4 regions of the Vibrio sp. T3Y01 genome follow, and region 3 is predicted to be linked to each of the others. Evidence: predicted binding sites of a transcription regulator. Region 3 holds the regulator's gene; each other region holds the start of a gene.
The links. The regulator CRP, encoded in region 3, controls carbon source genes, mostly activating them, when cyclic AMP is high. The targets are predictions, from matches to a motif close to TGTGANNNNNNTCACA.
Positions count from the first base shown of each region.

Region 1 (5,491 bases), on a different contig from region 3:
ACGCTACGAAGCATTGGTAGCACGCCACGCTGTAGCCACAACTTACGATACTCACGAAACTCGTTAACCACGTTTTCCCACACCACTTCATCGTTGTTGAGTTCATCCAATGAAGCCGCATCTAGAGCAAATAACTCGGAGGCTAGACTCGCGCGCAATGCTCGGTCGTTTTCTGGTGTCAGCACCGCTTGCAGAAGGCGTTGAATATCTTGCGCAACCAAGCTGGTTAATACACTGTCTCTGTTAGACAAATACACACTTGCAATGCCTTGCTCAGACAGCGCGTTCTTGATCAGACGACCTTCACTGCCGGTTCGAACCAAGACAGCAATATCACCCGCATTCACGGCATGCTGTTTTTTGCCATTATCAAAATAGGCTTGTTGATTTTGAGAAGCGGTCAGAATAGTTTGAATTTGACTCGCTGTCGCTTCTGCCATTGCCTTGTGATATTCACCTTTCGGCAATGGCTTGTCTTCAGCCTCTTGCAGCCAAAAGGTCAGTGCATGTTGAGTCTGGCCATTCATCACCCATTGGCGCTTGTCAGCAGATGGACTGGCAGCAACGGGCAAAAATGGAATGTCTTGATCGTAGATAAACGGGCTATCCGAATTCATAAACACTTGGTTTACTGCGCTGACCATATCTGCACTCGAACGCCAGTTAGTCCCTAACGTATAGTGAGCACTAACTTGGTTTCTTGCCTTAATGTAGGTAAAGATATCCGCGCCACGGAAACCGTAGATAGCCTGCTTCGGGTCACCGATCATAAACAGACCACACTGCGGGTTATCGAGGTAGATTCGGCTAAAAATACTGTACTGCAGCGGATCGGTATCTTGGAATTCATCGATCATCGCCACTGGGTATAAGGTGCGAATTCTTTCCACCAGCAATGACTGCTCATCGACATCGATCGACGCAGATAACTGAGTCAGTAGATCATCAAATGATAACCACTGCTTCTGCTGTTTTGCCTTGGCTAGCATAGTTCGACAATGAGTAATCGCATGCGCTAATAACGGAGCTTTCAAGTCAGCCGGGTGATTTAAGAAATCCTCAATCGCTTCGAAAACTGCATGCTGAGGTGCGGTACCTTTCGGTGTTTTTTCGATTAACGTAGCTTGAGAGAACTTTTCTAACTTGTCTGGATATTGATAATCATGAGTGTCGCTCTGCGCCCATGCTGTCACCGCTTCTAACCATGTCGGCAGAGACTTCTTGGTGTAGCTACGTTTGTTCACATCCGAAGCAGAGATCAAAGCCAAAAAGTCCGCTTCAGACTCACACCACAGCGCTTTAAGTTGCTTCACTTTATCTAGGTTTTGGTTGTGCAGAGTTTGCAAATCCCCCGACATCGCGTCGACGGTTAGCTTCAATGGAGAGCCCGTCAGATAACGATTGACGTCTGCTAATAATGCAGCCGGTGAACCCCAGATATTACGAACCTCACCAGCCAGTTGAATAGGTAACGGGTAAAACTGCTTACGCCAGTAGTCGGCTACCACTTGCGCTTTAAGATGGCTTTCATCAGTCACAAACTCATTATCAAAGCGGCTGCCAGACTCGAAGGCATTTTGAGTCAACATACGCTGACAGAAGCCGTGAATGGTGTATACCGCGGCTTCGTCCATTTGCCTTTCGGCATTGAGCAGTGTTTTCGCAGCGCCAGCGTGGTCTTCGATTGCTTGCAGCAAAGGAGCAATCACTGGGTCATCACTTTGCCCACGAGCAAACGCAATGCGCGCATCATGGATTCGAGCACGGATACGATCTCGTAGCTCTGCGGTTGCCGCTTCGGTAAAAGTCACGACCAGGATTTGATCTACAGTGAGCGGCTCGTGATGTCGGGTAGCTTCCGCGAGCTCACCTTGTGGTGCTGCCGTGCCGTGTCCGAGCAGTAGGCGTAAGTACAAGCCAGCGATGGTAAATGTTTTACCTGTACCCGCCGATGCTTCAATTAAACGCGCACCATGAAGTGGAAACGTCATGGTGTTGAGTGTTTGTGGAGCAATTACCTGAACACTGCTTGTGGTCGTCATGCCTTACTGCCTTCTGATAAATATGTTGTTACAAATGTGACCTAGCGTGGAAAACGTCATTCAATTTACGTCCTACGCTGATTTGTTAATAGTTAGTGCGATCTCTCTCACGGATCAATTCGGATCGCCTCGCTACTATTCGCCCACGAGTTCAGGAGCGCGATTCGAGTTTTATACTCATTGCCTACTTAGAACCACAGAATAATGGTCCCTCTGACCTGTGGCCGTACAGCGAACGCCCTACACTAATAATGATTTACTGGCGGCCACTTTATTTCCTGTACCTTGCTTCCTTTCTCCAGGAAAGCAGACACTCCAAACGCTTACCAGCGACTCTCTTCTGTCATTCATTAATTCAGCGAACCCGCGATTGATCTTGTCGATCACAGCCACTTACTCCTGATCTTCCAGATCGGCAGCCGCCAACCTTGCCGCCTGTAACACAAGCGTCGAATACATTCGCGACTCAGCAGCCAGCTCATCGTCCCATTTAGGCCAAATACGCGAGATGTAGGTATCTCGACCCTCGCCAGTGAAAGCGAAGCTGTCATTAAAAGTATCGGCCATTTTCTTAAGTGACTTCTCTTCATCATCGACCCATTTACCACGGCTAAAGCCCGCTTCAACGCCGGCCAATGCGGTTTTTGGGAAGTAAGGCAGTGGTGCAGTCATACCTTGATAGAACAGTCGTACTAACTCCGCCAACAAACTCTTCGCCTGCTGCGCATCGCCAATAGGCTGTAGCGTTTGGTGAACCACGCCTTCTTTTCTGTCATAGCCAATAATATGAGTCGTTTTGCCGTGGCCCATCACTGCGCAACACAAGTGATCGATCCACGCGGCCAAGTAATCTTGAGAGCGTATTTTGCCACTACGAAAACGCACTAAACCCGATTGATAGTTTTGAGTAAGCCAGCCCATCAAACGAACCGGTTTGCCTTCACCTAGCACGTCAAATTCAATATTTACCTCAAGATCTTGCTGTGGCTGCCCACTTACAAATCGAATCTCTTTGGCTAAGTCTTCTGCTTGAACACGGTTGGTTTCAAACTCGATATCACCAAAAGCACCAACCGGCAATCGACCTTGGGCTTTTTGCTCAGAAACAAACAAGCGAACCGCTTCATCTGCTCCTTCTGGGTGATCCAACAGTACCTGCAGCAGCGCATCTTTAAGCTGGAAGCTTTCTAAGCCATTAAGCACGAACGGCTCGTCGTCTTCCATTACCGGAAGCGGTGGCTCAAACACTACCTTTAAGCGGCGATTAAAGAAGTATTGCACTGGCAAGCGCCAGAAACGCTGTAGCTCAACCAAATCGAGTTCTAACGGATAAGTCGCGCCAAGCAAGTAGTCATCCAACGCGCGATTGAATTCACCACTGCGTTCACCAGAACGGTTAGCCGCAGGAAGCCACTCTTTGGCGTAGCTCAATACATGGCTTTCATCACCTTGTGTAAAAGCTGCCGGGCTGAACGGAGTCATGGTGTGCTCAAAGCTGATCGCTTGAGTCAGATTGATACCAGAATCATCACTTGGTAACGCTTGATCTGCACTTAGGCAGTAGTTCTGGTGGCAGTACTCAATCAACTCAGAAACCAATACCGACGGTACTCGCTCAGTATTATCTTGAATCGAGCGTCCGACATAACTGATGTATAAACACTCTTGCGCCGACAACATCGCCTCTAAGAATAGGTAACGGTCATCATCACGACGAGAACGGTCACCGGGACGAGTGCGTCCGTTCATTAGGTCAAAACCTTCTGGCGGCATTGAGCGTGGGTAAACACCGTCATTCATGCCTAACAGACAAACAGTTTTGAACGGGATGGAACGCATCGGCATCAGGGTACAGAAGTTCACTTGCCCCGCTAAGAAACGCTGACTGATACGCGCGCCCGACAGTTTATTATTCAAGTACTGATAGATAATGCTTGGCGATAGCTCTTGTTCGTACAAGGCATCATCAAGCTGTTCATTGAGTTGAGAAAGTGCATCACGAATCGACTTAAGCACCACCTCGCCTTCTAGCTCAACGGCGAAGAAATCATCAATCATTTGCAGCAAGGTTTCACGCCACATATCGATGGATTGCGTCTCAGCAAGGCGTTGACGGTAATGGGCAATACGATCAATAAAGTGCGCTAACTTACCAGCAAGTTCGGCGTTAATGCCTTGAACTTCGTTATAAGCAGCAATCGGAGAGTGTTCAGTTTCAAACAAACCTGCAGAATCCGACATCGCATAACCTAAGAGCATGCGCTGAATACCAAATAGCCAAGTATTTTGCTCGGTTGCAGGTAGATCAAATTCCGTTGCGGTAGAAGAGTCAACACCCCAACGGATACCCGCTTCTTCAACCCACTGCTTAGCTTGTTCAAATTGAAATTCATCAATACCGAAGCGTGCCATCATCGCTGGGATTTCTAATAGCTCTAGAAGTTCAGAAGCTAGACAACGCGTGTTCGGTAGCGCGACCAACTGCATGAACGCGGTCAGAATTGGGCTCTCTTGGTCTGCCGTTCTATCCGAGATCGAGTAAGGGATATAACGCTCACCCGGAGCATTACCAAATACCGCCTGAATCGCAGGGCTGTAGGCATTGATATCTGCCACCATCACGATGATATCGCGTGGCTTTAATGTCGGGTCAGCGTCAAACATTGCTAACAACTGATCATGAAGAACTTCAACCTCACGCATTGGGCTGTGACAAGCATGTACCGTCAATGAACGATCGCCCAGCTCAACCACTTGTTTATGGTTGCTGGAGTCTAAAATTTCATCATTGCGATGCTCTTCCAATTCAAGGATATCTCTTTGAATTTGATGCAGTAAGCCATCTCGCTCTACATCAATAAAAAATTGATACTCCTCAGTATCTCCCTCAGAAAGCAAAAGTAAGTTATCTCGTCCTAATTTTCCCATCGAAGCTAATAAGTTATTTCCAATGGCATTATCAATATGTAGTTCATCATGCACTTCATATTTCCCCCCTTCCATTAGGGAAGACGAGCCAGCTGATGAGAGCATATTGTTAGACAAAGCGAGTTTTTTACGTTGCTTAGCCTCAAACCTTGCTAAATCTTTGAGGCTTTTGATGTCTCCCCAATAAGGCTTACTTGGGTTGGTGAACATCAAGTGCACATCAATCTGCTCACCCAGAGCCTTCAAGGCATCCATGTAGCGAGGAGGCAGTGACGAAATACCAAACACAAACAGACGTTTCGGCAGGTGTTGTAACTGGCCTTGTTGATTAGCTAACGCTTCAATGAAGTCGTGATACAAGTTACCACGGTGATATTTCGATTGGCCTTGAGAGAGCGTTTGCTCGTAGAGTGCCTTCCACAAAATCGGCTGCCAAGGGTGCTCTTGTTGTCCTTCACTATCAATCAATTCAGCAACGGGTTCTCCCGCTTCCCACATCGCCATCCACTCAGGGCGATATA
Region 1 covers NZ_VTXJ01000020.1:39,155-44,645, reverse strand. Annotated here, with positions in the region: gene recB (exodeoxyribonuclease V subunit beta) at 1-2,042, opposite strand, end outside; gene recC (exodeoxyribonuclease V subunit gamma) at 2,436-5,491, opposite strand, start outside.
Region 1: the regulator CRP is predicted to act here: its motif matches at 2,139-2,154, upstream of recB (exodeoxyribonuclease V subunit beta).

Region 2 (5,491 bases), on a different contig from region 3:
AGCATAGAACGGGCTTGAATAAAAAATAAGACCAATATAAGCCGTGTACTTAACTACACATCTAAATAGAGACTTCATAGTAAAAGCGGCTGCAATATAACAGCCACAATATTAGACTAGTTTCATTTAATTACTGGTAAGTTACATCTACTGCAACGTTTGCAGTATAAGTACCAGCGACTAATGTTGCGCTCGAAGTACGTGCAGTGCCACCAATATTAAGATCCGCAGTACCCCCGGTAAGAGTTATCGCGTTATTAAAGTCAAATTCTGCCGCGATTGTATTTACGCCGTTAACCAAGTTGGTATCTGAAATACTTACTGTTACCGTATCACCAGACTCTCCAGAAAGCGTAAACGCCGCAGCTCCTGCATCACCTTGAGCGACAACAACATCAGTAGTGTTGTCTGATGTGATGATACCGAAGTCTAAATCACTGGTTTTTGTCATTGTAATTGCTTGTTTTACTTCTAATGTTGCATCAAAAGTGTCACTCACAGCGAAAACGTTCGCTGAAGAGATAGAAAGTGCAGAGACAGCAACAACCTTAAAGACTTTGTTCATTTCTTTAATCCTTTATATAAATTCGACTTTATTATTAGGGTTACCTAACAGCCAACCATAGTTAACAATTAAGTAACAACAATCCTATTTAGAAAATATATATATTGACACTTATTTATAAAGAAATAGAGAGCAGTGAGAATAAGATCACGCAAATTGATATAAATAACACTAATAAAAATAATGGTATTAGAGCATTCCATCCAATAATATATAAAACTCGTTTTACATACTAATTAGTTAGTTAACCATTTATTTAATCAAGTAAAAACCTTATTATTGGAATATATCCAGAAATACCGACCAAGATAAACTTGAAGTCATACCAAAAAACGAAATATATAGATCATCATGTTGCAATAAATTCTCAAAATTGAAACAAGTTAGATTAATCCTCTCATTGTAATAAAATTGAAATACTAAGAAATCAAAGGTGAATTATTTACCCTCACAATTTATGATGTATTAAAATTAAGACATGTCAAATTATCTAACATGATTATTTATTGTGGTCATTAAAACTATAAAATAACATCATTTAGGATAATAATTTTATATCTATGACTGGTTCTACGATTTACTCTAATGACCGATTCAGTTTCATCTCTCAGGAGCGTTTAGTGCAGCAAAGCGCGTGACGTTGAAAGCGTGATGTAAGGCAGATACAAGCAGTAACACACTCTTCATAGACTCAAAATGTTTTGGCTATCCAGAGCTGATTTTACCCCCCCAAATGGTGTCCCCTTCGAGCGCTTTGTCACACCACTTTGTTGGTTGATCTTGCCAATAAATAAGCAAACTAAGATACCAAGTCCTCGATCGCAGTCTGATTGAATAGGAATGCAGCACTTTCCTACAATTTATTTGTGATCTGGGTTGCACGCGTACCGCATACTATCAGATACTGAACAAAACTAACCTTCAGCCACAGTACACGATTACCCGTAGACTGTTCAGGAAATTCAATGAGTTCAGATAATCAGCCAACCTACTTCTTTTTCGATTACGAAACATGGGGCGTGAGCCCAGCAAAAGATCGTCCAAGTCAGTTTGCCGGCGTTCGTACCGACCAAGATTTCAATATTATTGGTGAGCCATTGGTCATCTACTGCCAACCTCCTGCTGATTATCTACCTGCACCTGAAGCCGCACTGATCACTCGCATCACTCCACAAAAAGCCATGTCTCAAGGCCTACCGGAACCTGAGTTCATCGCCAAGATACATGCTGAGCTTGCAAAACCGAACACCACAAGCCTTGGTTACAACAGTATTCGATTCGATGACGAAGTAACGCGATACACCTGTTACCGTAACTTCATTGACCCATATGCATGGAGCTGGCAAAACGGTAACTCTCGTTGGGATCTATTAGACGTGATGCGTGCCGTACACGCTCTGCGCCCTGACGGTATTGTGTGGCCAGAAAACGAAGAAGGTTTCCCAAGCTTCAAACTGGAACATCTATCTGTGGCAAACGGCATAGAACATGAAAACGCGCACGATGCGATGGCGGATGTTATCGCGACTATCGAACTAGCGAAAAAGCTGAAAACCGCACAACCTAAGATGTTTGATTATCTCTACAACATGCGTCACAAGCGCAAGTTGAACGAATTAGTCGACATCGTAAACATGACACCTCTCATGCATGTGTCAGGCATGTTTGGTCGTGACTGCAATTACACAAGCTGGATTGTTCCTATGGCTTGGCATCCAACCAATCAAAACGCGGTTATCGTGGTGGACTTGGCAAAAGATCCTAGCCCTCTGCTTGAGCTAGAGACTGATGAGCTTAGAGAAAGGCTTTACACCAAACGCAGCGACCTGAATGAAGACGAGCTACCAGTGCCAATTAAGCTGGTTCAACTCAACAAGTGCCCTATTCTAGCGCCGGCAAAAACATTAACTGCTGAAAATGCCGAAACCATTGGTATCGACCGCCAGCAGTGTTTGAAGAACCTAGCGATCCTACGCGAACACCCAGAAATTCGTGAAAAATTGATTGGCTTATATTCACAGGAACGTGAGTATGAAAAGAGCGACGATGTAGATACCCAACTTTACGATGGCTTCTTCTCTCCAGCAGATAAGACCGCGATGAACATCATCCGCGAGACTGATCCAAATAACTTAGCAGCGTTGGATATCACCTTCAGTGACGAACGTATTAAGCCTTTGCTGTTCCGTTACCGCGCTCGCCACTTCCCATGGACGCTAGACGAATCTGAACAACTTAAGTGGGCAAACCATTGTCGTGAGTTTTACGAAAGCCGCTTAGAAGAATACATGCTCAACCTAGAAAACCTCGCACATGAACATGAAAGCGACGAAAAGAAAATGGCTATCTTGAAAGCGGTGTATCAATACGTAGAAAAGCTAGCTAGTTAACCCATTATCGAGAGATGTAAAACCTTGAAAGAAAGATTGATCAAACTCGTTTACTGCTTAATCTCCTTCACCTTAATCATAGGTGCTCTCACTGCAGGCAACGCGTTACAGCAATACTTAGACACCTCAATCCCTGGCAGTATTTTTGGCATGTTGATTTTGTTTACTGCCATGGTGATAGGTATTGTGCCTGCGCACTGGGTACAACCTGGTGCCAGCCTAATTATTCGTTTGATGATTTTACTGTTTGTCCCGATCAGTGTCGGGCTTATGGAACATTTTGACATGCTTATCGCTAACGCACTGCCGATTATGGCAAGCGCGGTGGGCGGCACACTCATCGTATTAGTATCTTTGTCATGGTTCTTAGACCGCTTGCTAGCGAGAGGTAAATAATCATGTGGATTCTATTAACTATTGTGGTGTTTCTGTTTGCTCGTTGGGTAAGTCAGAAAGTGAATTCCCCGCTATGCAACCCGCTTTTAATAAGCATTGGCATCATCATTCCAATTCTGACGTTCTTGAAAGTCCCGTTCGAGACCTACTACGCAGACAATACTTGGATTACGTACATGCTTCAGCCAGCGGTTGTCGCCCTAGCTTATCCTTTATATGAGCAGCTACCTCAAATTCGAGCTAACTGGCGAATCATAACCTTTGCATGCACACTGGGTAGTGTGATGTCGATGACCACAGCGGCAATGATTGCCGTCGCTTTCAAAGCTGACCTAAGTTTGATTGCGAGTCTATTGGGCAAATCAGTCACCACACCCATTGCAATGGAAGTATCAAGCCATCTTGGTGGTGAAGCGGCTATTGCTGCAATACTGGTTCTCATCGTTGGTTTATTCGGGGCAATTTTTGCTTACCCTATCTACAATCTAATTGGCATTAAGAGCCCTATTGCCAGGGGTTTAACCATGGGCACGGTTTCTCACGCGTTAGGTACGGCGACTTGTGCCGAAAAGAACCAAGAAGATGCGGCTTTCAGTTCACTGGCCTTAGTACTTTGTGGCGTTATCACCTCAATCATCGCACCTAGCGTGTTTGGCATGGTGGTCTGGTTCTATTCCTAGCCTAGACGCTCAAAGCCCGATTTAGCCCAAGCCTAACCCTGTCAATATCAGTGTTTGCTTGGGCTTTTTATTGCCATTTATTCAGCTAATCACCGGTGATTTTGAACAATAAGTGCGATATCAGCTGTAAAAATGGTCCTTGCAATCGATTTCAAGTGTGACCTCACTCTAATTATGCAAACCAATGTAACAACAACAATGCAATGGTGATCTTTATCACAGAAAATTCCTGAGCATTGCATAAACTTAAAGCCTAAGGTCAATTAAGGATTCAACATGAACAGTCGTATTACCCTGGCGCTGGAAAGTGCTCCATCATCAATGAAAGCGCTTTTAAGTGACATCGTATTAGCAGACAACTTTGACGCGACATTGTCTCCAGAACAGTTCTCTAGCCTGCGTCAAGCAAGCGGCTTAGCGGATGACGAACTACGCATCGCACTACTTCCTTTTGCTGCAGCGTATTCATACGCTCCGCTATCTGACTTTTACGTTGGCGCGATCGTGCGTGGTTTGTCTGGTACTTTGTACTTTGGTGCAAACCTTGAAATCGCGGGTGCGCAACTTGGCCAAACCGTACACGCAGAGCAATCTGCAATCAGCCACGCTTGGATGAAAGGCGAGCGAGGCATCTCGGACATCACAATTAACTTCAGCCCTTGTGGTCACTGTCGTCAATTTATGAATGAGTTGACTACAGCGAAAGAGCTTAAAGTTCAGCTTCCACAGCGTGATGAAATGTCACTACAAGAGTACCTGCCTGATTCATTTGGACCATCTGATCTTGGTGTAACAACAGGCTTGATGTCTGAACTTGATCATAAGTACACGACGGAAGAGACCACTCCTATCGTAGTTGAAGCATTAGCAGCCCTTAACCGCAGCCATGCACCATACACCAAAAATTTAAGTGGTGTGTCACTACAGCTCACAACTGGTGAGATCTTTACTGGTGCTTACGCTGAAAACGCAGCATTCAACCCTAGCCTTCCACCGCTACAAGTTGCGCTGATTCAACTAAAACTTGCGGGCTTCGATTTTGAACAAATTGAAAGTGCAGCATTGGTTGAAATCGCCGAGGGTAGTATCAGTCACCTAGCGGATACGCAATCTACATTAGAAGCGATTAATCCTGACATTCCAGTGACTTACTTAGCAATCTAAGTACATCTAATTAACAACCTTTTAAATAAGCAGCCCATTTTTATAGGGCTGCTTTTTTTATGCTTGTAATTAGCACCACAACTTACGCAAACGTTTGCTTTTGTCGTTTAAATAAGTATGATCACCCAGTTTTCAATCAATCGTTCAAAAGATCGGAAGGAATTTCTATGTTTGGTACTGCTACTCGTGAAAATGCTACTCGTGTACTTCTATTAGGTTCAGGTGAACTTGGCAAAGAAGTGGCTATCGAGTGCCAACGTTTAGGTTTAGAAGTTATTGCTTGTGACCGTTATGCA
Region 2 covers NZ_VTXJ01000008.1:120,062-125,552, forward strand. Annotated here, with positions in the region: gene F0232_RS11015 (DUF4402 domain-containing protein) at 1-78, opposite strand, end outside; gene F0232_RS11020 (DUF4402 domain-containing protein) at 131-565, opposite strand; gene sbcB (exodeoxyribonuclease I) at 1,531-2,955, shown strand; gene F0232_RS11030 (CidA/LrgA family protein) at 2,980-3,351, shown strand; gene F0232_RS11035 (LrgB family protein) at 3,354-4,031, shown strand; gene cdd (cytidine deaminase) at 4,308-5,195, shown strand; gene purT (formate-dependent phosphoribosylglycinamide formyltransferase) at 5,363-5,491, shown strand, end outside.
Region 2: the regulator CRP is predicted to act here: its motif matches at 4,188-4,203, upstream of cdd (cytidine deaminase).

Region 3 (5,491 bases):
GAAGCGGCGTTTGTTTCTCCAGGCATTATAGATGCAACCAATATTGCTGAACTGCCAGATGAAGAGTACTTCGGCCCATTGCTACAAGTGGTTCGTTATCAGTCGCTAGAGCAAGCGGTTGAATTAGCTAACGACACACGCTTTGGTTTGTCAGCAGGTTTAGTATCGACAGACGATTCTGAGTGGGAATACTTCGTTGACCATATCCGTGCGGGTATTGTTAACCGCAACCGCCAACTCACAGGCGCAAGTGGTGATGCACCATTTGGTGGTCCGGGTGCTTCTGGCAACCTACGCCCAAGTGCTTACTATGCGGCAGATTACTGTGCTTACCCAATGGCTTCAATGGAAGGTGGTGAAACTCAACTGCCAGCTACGTTTAGCCCAGGTATCGAGCTGTAGTTTAGATTGATATTGAGCTAAGGCTCATTCATTAGTTATGAAATAAGGAAGCAGCGTATCGCTTCCTTGTTTTAACCACGCTCAGCGTCAAGATTGGGCGGTAGATAATAATAGAACAAGTATGTCACAGGCTGATGGCTGCTGACTTTGTGTCTCAGTCTCTCCCTTTCTAATCCAAATTACTAGCTTGCTAGAACCTCTGACAAGGAGTCACCATGACGCCCGATCTACTCTTTAAATCTCTATGGGACGATTACATTCACAGGCTTTGTCCATCCGCAGAGAAAGTACATCATTTGCTAAAAGAAGATGAAGCGCTGATCAACGATCACATTGCATTGCGTACTTTTAATGTTGCTCCTCTTGGTATCGAAACATTAGCCAAACCTTTCCTTGAGTTAGGTTATAAGGCATGTGGCGATTACCTGTTTGAAAGCAAGAAGCTAGTGGCTAAACACTACGAACACCCAGATCCAAAACAACCGAAAGTGTTCATCAGTGAGTTGAAGGTAGAAGAGTGTTCTAGTGAATTACAGCAGATCGTTGCCAAATTGGTTGAGCAGGTTGATGCAAGTAAGTTAGAGGGGCATGAATTCCTATTTGGTGGCCGCCTTTGGGACTTGAGCTTCGCTGATTTCCAACTGTTAGCAAAAGAGAGCGAATACGCTTCTTGGTTAGCCGCTCACGGTTACGGTGCTAACCACTTCACGGTTAGTGTCAATCAACTGAACAAGTTCGATGAAGTACAAGCAGTAAATGACTACCTAAGTGATGCTGGCTTTACGATTAACGCATCTGGTGGTGAGGTAAAAGGCTCTCCAGAGGTGTTATTAGAGCAATCATCAACAATGGCAGACAAAGTGCCAGTGGCATTTGTTGAAGGCAATGAGATGATTCCTGGTGGCTTCTATGAGTTCGCTAAGCGCTATCCAATGGCCAATGGTGAGCTTTACACCGGTTTTGTTGCGGCATCGGCGGATAAGATCTTCGAAAGCACCAACGGTTAAAGAAAGATACAAGTACGGGCTTTGCCCTAGAGATGCGATTTCTCATCTACTCTAGATCTTTAGGTAATAAAAAAGCCACCAAATTCGCATTTGGTGGCTTTGATATTTTTGACTCAGTTAATCGAGATTAACGAGTGCCGTATACCACGATAGTTTTACCGTGTGCAGAAATTAGGTTCTGCTCTTCTAGCATCTTCAAGATACGACCTACTGTCTCACGAGAACAACCAACGATTTGGCCAATCTCTTGACGAGTGATCTTGATTTGCATGCCGTCAGGGTGAGTCATTGCATCTGGCTGTTTCGCTAGGTTTAGTAGCGTTTGAGCGATACGACCTGTTACGTCAAGGAACGCTAAGTCACCAACCTTTTGGCTAGTTACTTGTAGGCGGCTTGCCATTTGCGCTGAAAGACGCATTAGGATGTCTGGGTTCACTTGGATAAGTTGACGGAATTTCTTGAAAGAAATTTCAGCTACTTCACAAGGAGATTTAGCACGAACCCAAGCAGTACGCTCTTGGTCTTCTTCGAACAAGCCTAGCTCACCGATGAAGTCGCCTTGGTTTAGGTAAGAAAGAATCATTTCCTTACCTTCTTCGTCTTTGATAAGAACTGCCACAGAACCTTTAACGATGTAGTACAAGGTTTCTGCCTTTTCACCAGCATGAATCAAAGTACTTTTTGAAGGGTACTTATGAATATGACAGTGTGAAAGGAACCACTCTAATGTTGGATCGGTTTGAGGTTTACCTAGAACCATAATATCTCACTTCCTCTGCAGGGTATGCTTGCCGCTTTCCGTATTTTAGCTAAGCCTGAATTGACTTCTTAGGATAAGAGCACTCGATGAGCGCTGCAAGCTATCTTGTGTTTCGTTTAAGAATAGTATCCTTTTTCAGGTACTATTTCTTGATTTTAATCGTGACCAAGCTACGATTTTTTACGCAAAATTGTGCACATGATCACGGTATGAAAAGTAATCAACCAGAACGTCGTTTTGTTAACCTATTTTTCCGGTTTCGATGAGTTGTTGTAGGATTGGCCTTACAATGAGCTCCATAGCAAAACTCATCTTGCCTCCTGGCACAACTAGCGTGTTATGACGAGACATAAATGAGCCATCAATCATTGCCAAAAGGTAAGGGAAATCGACGTTTTTGATACCACGCAAACGTATAACTACGAAGCTTTCGTCTAAACTTGGAATCCCTTTGGCGTTGAGTGGGTTCGATGTATCTACGGTTGGAACACGCTGAAAGTTGATATGTGTACGTGAAAACTGCGGGGTAATGTAGTTAAGGTAATCATCCATTGAACGTACAATAGAGTCCATTACCGCTTCTCGAGAGTGGCCACGATCGCGAGTGTCACGAACGAATTTTTGAATCCACTCTAGGTTTACGATAGGGACCATGCCGATCAGCAGATCGACGTGTTGAGATACGTTGATGTCGCCATCAACCACGCCACCATGCAGGCCTTCGTAAAACATCACGTCTGAATTTTCAGGGATATCTTGCCATGGCGTAAAGGTGCCCGGCATTTGATTATAAGGGACAGCTTCGTCAAACGTATGTAGGTAACTACGTACTTGGCCAGTACCTTCATTTCCGTATTTACGGAAAAACTCTTCTAAGGCCCCGAAGTCGTTGGCTTGTGGACCAAAGTAGCTGATGTGCTTACCTTGCTCGCGCGCCTTACGGATCTCGACGTCCATCTCTGGTCGAGTGAAGCGGTGGAAACTATCCCCTTCAACCCAAGCGGCCTTCACGTCCATCATATTGAACATTTTGCGGAAGGCTTCTGAGGTGGTGGTGGTGCCGGCTCCTGAGGAACCCGTCACCGCAATAATTGGATGTTTAGCGGACATGACAACCCTTGTCTTATGAGTAACTTACTTGTTAGCAATCGTTTTCCACTATAACACGGCTCTTTTCTCAACGCAGCTTAGAAGCGTTTTGTGAGCTGGATATCAACGGTCTCGTGCAGTTCGGAAAATACAATGTTGGCCTCACCTGAAGCTAATTGATGTTTCACTTGATCAATTTTGTTTTGTAGGGAAATCTCAACGTCGCCGTAGTCTGTTCCCTCACGCAAGACGAATTCTTTGATGAGGTTTTCGAGCGTATCAGGCTCAATGTCTTTCCATGGGATGATCATAAATACTTCTCTCTTTTATGTTCATTGATATGTTGATGAGTGTGTCTAGTGATGTTTTCAGTACAACCCCAATTAGGGACTGCGCTATCTTAGCAAGGTTTCGCGTTTATATTTAGCAGGCTTAGCCGTTATGCCGAATCTTGAATACTTTCATAGTAGGCAGGCAGCGCTTCTTCTAGCCAAAACCTTGGCTTGAGCGTACTTCCTGTAATGAACCCGACATGGCCCCCTTTCTGGAACAAGCGATAATCGATGTTATCCGGTAGGACGAATTTTGGAATCACATCGTCAGTCATGAAAGGATCGTCCTTGGCATGAATGATCTGGGTCGGTAGTTTTATCTGATTGAGCTTAGGAAGAGCGGAACATTGTGCGTAGTAGTCTTGAGCGTTCTTGAATCCGTGCAGGGGGGCGGTGATACGTTCATCAAATTCGTACAGCTTATCAATTTTCTTGATCGTCTCTGCGGTGATATCGAGCTTCTCTTGCAGTAGGTTAATCTTTTTTAAGGCATTAGATTTGAGAGAGCTGAGCAGGTACTTCTTGTAGAGCTTAGAAAAGCCTTTCTCAATGCGACTCGCGCAACAAGCCAGATCAAATGGGGCTGACACTATGGTCGCTGCTGACAACAAGGGGTCGTCTGAGTACTCAGCAAGATAGTTTGCCAACATGTTCCCGCCTAAAGAGATGCCGACCGCCACCTTAGGGTTATTGGGAAACTGTGCGTGCAGGTGTCTTAGAAAAAAGCGGGCATCTTCGACTTCGCCAGAGTGATACGCACGGGCTAAACGGTTCGGTTTACCACTGCAGCCTCTAAAATGCATCATCACAGACAACCAACCATCTTTGGCAAATGCATTCATCAGTCCGTTGGCATAAGGGCTCTCAAAGCTGCCCTCCAGTCCATGGAACAGAATAAAGATAGGTTTGTTACTGCTGGGCTTATCGCCGTCTGCTGACTCACTCCAAGCAAGATCGAGAAAATCACCATCGGGTGTTTCTAAGGTTTGCCATTGAGGGTGAAACAACACCTGCTTTCTGATAAATCTTGGCACTAAGGTTTGTAAGTGTGGATTAGATAAACCAGCAGCTGCGGTAAATATGGTCATAAAACAGTCCGTACTTTTTTATGGGCTTTAAAAAGTGTTGAGTATTGCGATGCGCCCACGTTTTTATTTGAGCTTGGTTGATTCTCGGCATAAGCGCAAGCGTTTCACTGCGACTCGATGCAAAAATAGGGATGGGTAACTGATTGAATATTATAAAAGTTGAACGAGTTAACCGTTGTCCGTGATGAACATTACCTTTGATGTTCACATCACAAGTATCAGTGTCAGACAAGCTTGTGCCTGAACTGGATAAAAGAGAAAAGAAACGAGTTAAGGTTGAGGGGCGGGTTCAGAAAATGCGTCGTAGAGGTTTTCAGCCCCGAGTAGACGACAATATTGCAGAGCCAGTGGGGTCTGTTGATTGGTGAATAGCTGCAGCGAGTTGATACAGTCAACAAGGTCGGATTGCTGCTGCTTCTCAAGTTGCAGTTCAAACTGTAAGGCTTCACGGTAGAGAGAGTCGACAACATGCTCTTTAAGGTGTTTGCGCAGCTCTCGATAGCTATGCAGTAGAGTCTCAGAGCGGCTTAAGCACTGCTGCACTTTGTGCCACTCTTCTTCTGCAAAAGACAATTGCTGCTCATCAAGCCATTTGAGGAGCAGCAGTAGATTGACGTTGCCGTGGAATTGGTTTTGCAAAGCTAAGCACGCATCTTTAACACCACGCACACTGTAGTACTGAAGGCTAAATTGCCATAGTCTTTCCAGTGTGAGTGATATTGGGGCGTGCTTTAGGCTCATAAACTATCCATATCCTGTTCCATCTGCTCAAGCTCTTCTTGAGTGGACATCCAATCCATTTCAACTTCTTCC
Region 3 covers NZ_VTXJ01000033.1:14,386-19,876, reverse strand. Annotated here, with positions in the region: gene astD (succinylglutamate-semialdehyde dehydrogenase) at 1-402, shown strand, start outside; gene F0232_RS23700 (DUF1338 domain-containing protein) at 618-1,409, shown strand; gene crp (cAMP-activated global transcriptional regulator CRP) at 1,537-2,169, opposite strand; gene F0232_RS23690 (phosphoribulokinase) at 2,410-3,279, opposite strand; gene F0232_RS23685 (YheU family protein) at 3,357-3,569, opposite strand; gene F0232_RS23680 (hydrolase) at 3,698-4,678, opposite strand; gene F0232_RS23675 (TIGR02444 family protein) at 4,949-5,419, opposite strand; gene F0232_RS23670 (ABC transporter ATP-binding protein) at 5,416-5,491, opposite strand, start outside.

Region 4 (5,491 bases), on a different contig from region 3:
ATATAGATCGCAACGTGTTTGTTCTCATCACACATATCAAGCACATGCAGGAAGTGAGCATAAGACGTATAAGGCGGTCGAATGAGCGCCCCTTTCGAAGGGTAGCTAAACGTTGTGAGGTTACCCATCGGGTCTTCAACATTGCCTCTTGCCAAAATGACTTGGTATTGCTGTTCAATACGCTCTTTGAGTTTGTCTGATCGCTGAGGCAGTTCAAGATTCGCTTCTGAAGAGTGCTCTTTAGATACAAAGCGCGCCACATCATCATAAGGGTTGTGATCGACATTCCCTGATGGCTCTTCATTTTGTGAGTAATTCACGTGTTGGCAAAGGATATAGCCAGAATGCGCCTCACCCGTCGCTATCCAAACCACTCCGTTGCTACTTTGTGGTTGTAAGCGCTGATAATGGGAAGCGAACTGATAGTCTTTGGCATGATTTACCCATCGTGCATCGATCATCGCTAATTTGCGACGGCATCGGCTCGCGATATGGTCAACATGGTCATAGAAAGTCTTTGGGTTGATCTCTAGTTTTCGGCAGATTTCACGTACGGAATAGCCCATGAACAGTAAGCCCATGAGGTTCTCTTGAAACTGAAGTTTTTTATTGGAACCAGACCACTTGTCAACAAAGGTTGATTGGCAGTCTTTGCATCGATAACGCTGCCTGTCGCCACTGTAGCCGAAGGCATGATAAAGATGTTTATGGGTATGAACCGATAAGCCGAAGTTATCGCAATCGTCATTACGACAAGCAGGGAGCCCATCGCTATGAAGTTGTCTTAGGCGATGAAGTTCGCTTAACACTTCACGATTGTTAAGTAAGGGGGGGAAAGCTCCACATTCACGACAAACCATCGCTGGACGCTTAGGGTTCGCGTGTTGCAAAACATAACGTTTTGCATCGCTCAAGCCAAAGTTGTCACACGCCAATGTTTTACAAAAGTTGAGTTGCAAACCATCCGCATCTTTTGGCAGCTTGTCGTTAGACACGATCTCCCCCTCGGGATTATTTGAGCAGCCAAGTGAACTTGGCTGCGGGGTAACGCCTTTCAATGTATCTCTTATCAAATCGTTAGATGTTGATTGCAGTCTCTAGAGCAACTTTCATCATGTCGTTGAAAGATTTTTGACGCTCTTCAGAGCTTAGTTTCTCGCCACGGATGATGTGGTCAGATACTGTTAGGATAGTCAGTGCTTTAGCACCAAGGTCTGCAGCAACGCCGTAGATACCAGCCGCTTCCATATCAACACCTAGGATGCCTAGCTTTTCCATTTTTTCGAAAAGGTCAGCTTCTGGAGTGTAGAAAAGGTCTGCAGAGAATACGTTACCAACTTTAACTGGAACTTCTTGTGCACGTGCTTGGTTTACTGCTTCTTCTAGAAGACCGAAATCAGCGATTGCCGCGAAGTCGTGGTTGTTGAAACGAATACGGTTTACTTTTGAGTCTGTTGAAGCACCCATACCGATAACAACGTCCATCAATTTAACGTCGTCACGTACTGCGCCACAGCTACCTACGCGAATTACGTTCTTTACACCGTACTCAGCAATTAGCTCGTGCACGTAAATGCAGCATGATGGGATACCCATACCGTGGCCCATTACAGAAACTTTCTTACCTTTGTAAGTGCCTGTGTAACCGAACATGTTGCGAACGTCACAAACTTGCTTCACGTCATCAAGGAATGTTTCAGCAATGTATTTTGCGCGAAGCGGGTCACCCGGCATCAGTACTGTTTCTGCGAAATCACCAGCTTGAGCGTTAATATGAGGTGTAGCCATGGTCGTTCTCCAAAGTTTAAACGGTAATTATAGGAACAGGATTTAATCAATTACCGATTCTGTTGAATTGAATTCGTTTTGTTGAGGCAATATTAGCGAGTTAAAACGAGGCTCCATGAGACCCTAGTCACAAAATGGCTCTGCTATTATCGTTTTATTAATATTGATAACTAAATATGTTGAAATCTTAAAGGCAATCGATTTTGTGTGGAATAATTGAAGGTGATTTAAAGAAAAAACTCAAATTAAAGATCGATTGCATATGGGGTTTGAAGTAACAATTCGTTGTAGAGACGTTTAATCAACGATAATCTAAACTTTGATAAGGACAGTAAACCAAGGAATTGTATGTTGTATTGCGCTAACTCGACGCTTTTGTACTCCATGACAACAAAAATACGCAAGAGCGTTTCGTTTGCATTGAGAGCAACTACGTTTGCAGTGAAAGGTACTTTGATTGCTGCTGGGATGGTGTCGTCGTGGGTGTCTGCGGCGACCTTTGAACTGCCTCCTGAAGAGAGTCGCATTGTAGGTCGAATACAACAGCACGAAGTCGCAGCAGGTGAAACGCTAGCGAACATTGCAAAGCAATACGATATTGGTTTTCTCTCGTTAATGGCGGCAAATAAAGGCGTTGATCCTTTCCTTCCTGCTGAAGGCTATGTACTGAGTATCCCTAGTCGTTTGATTCTGCCGGACACCCCAAGAAAAGGAATTGTGATTAACCTTGCCGAGTTAAGGCTGTATTACTTTGAGCCCGAGAAGAACCAGGTGCACGTATTCCCTGTCGGCATTGGTCGAGTAGGACGTGATACGCCAGAAATGATCACCAAGATAAGTCAAAAAAGACCCAACCCGACCTGGACACCACCGAAGTCAATCCGTGAAGAGTATCTAGAGAAAGGGATCGAATTACCTAGGGTGGTTCCAGCTGGGCCAGAAAACCCATTGGGAGAATATGCATTGCGACTTGCTTATGGTGCGGGGGATTATCTTATACACGGTACTAACAAAGACTTTGGTATCGGTCTGCGTGTTAGCTCAGGTTGTATCCGAATGGAGCCTAAAGATATAGAGTGGCTTTTTGAACAGGTAAACCGTGGTGAGCAAGTGACCATTATTAATGAGCCGATCAAGGTTTCATTAGAGCCAGATAGAAGTGTGTTTGTTGAAGCGCATGAGCCATTGACTCGAAGTGATGGTTCTAAAAAATCACTACAAATCCCGGTAGAGTTGAAATGGTGGCTTGAAGATGCCGATCTACCAAACTCAAAAGCCAAAGCGGTTATCTTTGCTCAAAATGGTGTGCCTGTTGAAATCGCACCTCCTGTGATTGAATTTTAACTCGTAGGCTTTTGTTGAGAGTCGGTTTACTTTCTTCTTTTAACCTATTTAGTTTTCCCCAAATAAAAGCACCACATCCGTTAAGAGGTGGTGCTTTCTATATACTGCTTTTTGCGACTTATTTAATCTACAGCTTAATCGCGCTTAGATATCAAACTATTTAGTGTAAGACTCAGCGATGTTGTCGATACGGTCGTTAGCACGATCCGCTTCTTCTTTTGCTGCCATAGCGGCTGCAGAAGCTTCTTGAGCTTTCATTTCTGCTGCTGCTTTGTCACTCTTAAGAGCTTCAACTTCGCTTGTTAGTTGAGCGACTTGGTTAGTTAGTTGATCCATTTCTGATACTGCAGCTTCTTCTGGCTCTGAAGAACAACCAGCTAGAATGAAAACTGAGGCTGCAGCTGCGATTAACGTCTTATTCATAAGAACTCCTTGCTTATTTACCATCAAAAAATGCGCTATACATTCTTTATCATATAGTCGCTTCATTAATGATTGTAGCGACTAATTTTTTAACTGCAAAAACAATAACTAAAGAAATTGCTAAATTTTTGAGGGAATTAGCTAAGCATCACGTTCTGTCTCACTTATGAGATGGCCGCTTTTGAAGGACTTTTTCGTCGATTGAATGGGGCTAACCCTTTGCTAGCAACGCATACAATGTTCTAGACAACTTTGTTAGTAGGGATAAATTTTCTGTGATCTCTATCCTTATAAAGCATTTTCGCGGTATCATGTCGCGTTAAAATAATTTTATTCAATACCATCATGACTGGAGAGTCCTTTGCACTTTAAAGATTTAGGCTTAGATAACCGCTTACTGAAGAACTTAAAACATTACGACTTTAAGAAAGCGACAGAGATCCAATCGAAAGCGATCCCTGTTGCTATTGCCGGTAAGGATCTATTGGCTTCATCAAAAACGGGTTCAGGCAAGACATTGGCGTTTGTTCTGCCAATGATTCACAAGGCATTAAAAACCAAAGCGTTTTCTGCTCGTGATCCTCGTGGTGTAATTTTGGCTCCTACTCGTGAGCTGGCTAAGCAAGTTTACGGTGAATTACGTAGCATGCTGGGTGGTTTGTCTTACGAAGCGGCGCTTATCTTGGGTGGCGAGAACTTTAACGACCAAGTGAAAGCACTGCGTAAGTATCCTCGTTTTATCGTTGCGACTCCAGGTCGTCTTGCTGACCACCTAGAGCACCGCTCGTTGTTCCTAGATGGTGTTGAAACGCTTATCCTTGATGAAGCAGACCGTATGCTTGATCTAGGCTTTGCTCCTGAACTTCGTCGCATTGCAAACGCTGCGAAGCACCGTCGTCGTCAAACTTTGATGTTCTCTGCAACACTTGATCACGCTGAAGTGAACGACATCGCGAATGAGATGTTAGACGCTCCTAAGCGTATTTCTGTTGGTGTTTCGAATGAGCAGCACCTTGATATCACGCAGAAGTTCTACCTTTGTGACCACTTGGATCATAAAGAGGCGATTTTAGACCGCGTTCTGGAAGAGGCTGAGTACCGTCAGGTTATGATCTTCACGGCAACTCGTGCTGACACTGATCGTCTAACCGACAAGCTTAACGAGAAGAAGCTAAAAGCGGTTGCACTGAGTGGTAATCTAAACCAAACGCAACGTAATGCCATCATGAGCCAGTTTGAGCGTGCGGTTTACAAGATCTTGGTAACAACAGACGTTGCTTCACGTGGAATTGATATTCCAAACGTAAGCCACGTTATCAACTTTGATATGCCTAAGCACACTGAAGAGTACGTTCACCGTGTTGGTCGTACCGGTCGTGCTGGTAATAAAGGTGATGCAATTTCTTTGGTGGGTCCAAAAGACTGGGACAGCTTCAAGCGTGTTGAGCTTTACCTGCAGCAAGACCTTAACTTCTCTGTTCTTGAAGGGCTAAAAGGCAAGTTCAAAGGCATCAAGCCTCGTAAGCCAGCCTTCAAGAAGGGCGGTCCAGCTAAGAAAGCGGGCAAACCTCAAGCGAAGAAGACAGCGAAGAAGCCAGTTAAACGCGATAAGAGTTTCCATCAAAATGTGGCTGTGGGTGATAGCGTATTTATCCCTAAGAAGAAAGTCGCGCCAAAAGTGGACGACGAGTAATCACTAGTCAGCTTAAAGGCTCTATTGATAAAACTTAGATAAATAAAAACCGCCTAAATAGGCGGTTTTTTTGTATCTGTAGTCTATGTAAGCCACTGATACCTAGTATTTCATTTGGCATCTGAACATACAGATCAGTTGCTAAATCACTAGAAATTAAAGGAAGAGAACGAATATGCCAAGATATGGTCGGCAATATACTTGTGAGTAGCGGTAGTAGGATGTGTTACGCCCCAAAATACA
Region 4 covers NZ_VTXJ01000001.1:110,406-115,896, forward strand. Annotated here, with positions in the region: gene F0232_RS00495 (hypothetical protein) at 1-995, opposite strand, end outside; gene deoD (purine-nucleoside phosphorylase) at 1,078-1,788, opposite strand; gene F0232_RS00505 (L,D-transpeptidase family protein) at 2,137-3,132, shown strand; gene F0232_RS00510 (Lpp/OprI family alanine-zipper lipoprotein) at 3,289-3,555, opposite strand; gene F0232_RS00515 (DEAD/DEAH box helicase) at 3,917-5,248, shown strand; gene F0232_RS00520 (SGNH/GDSL hydrolase family protein) at 5,398-5,491, opposite strand, start outside.
Region 4: the regulator CRP is predicted to act here: its motif matches at 1,905-1,920, upstream of deoD (purine-nucleoside phosphorylase).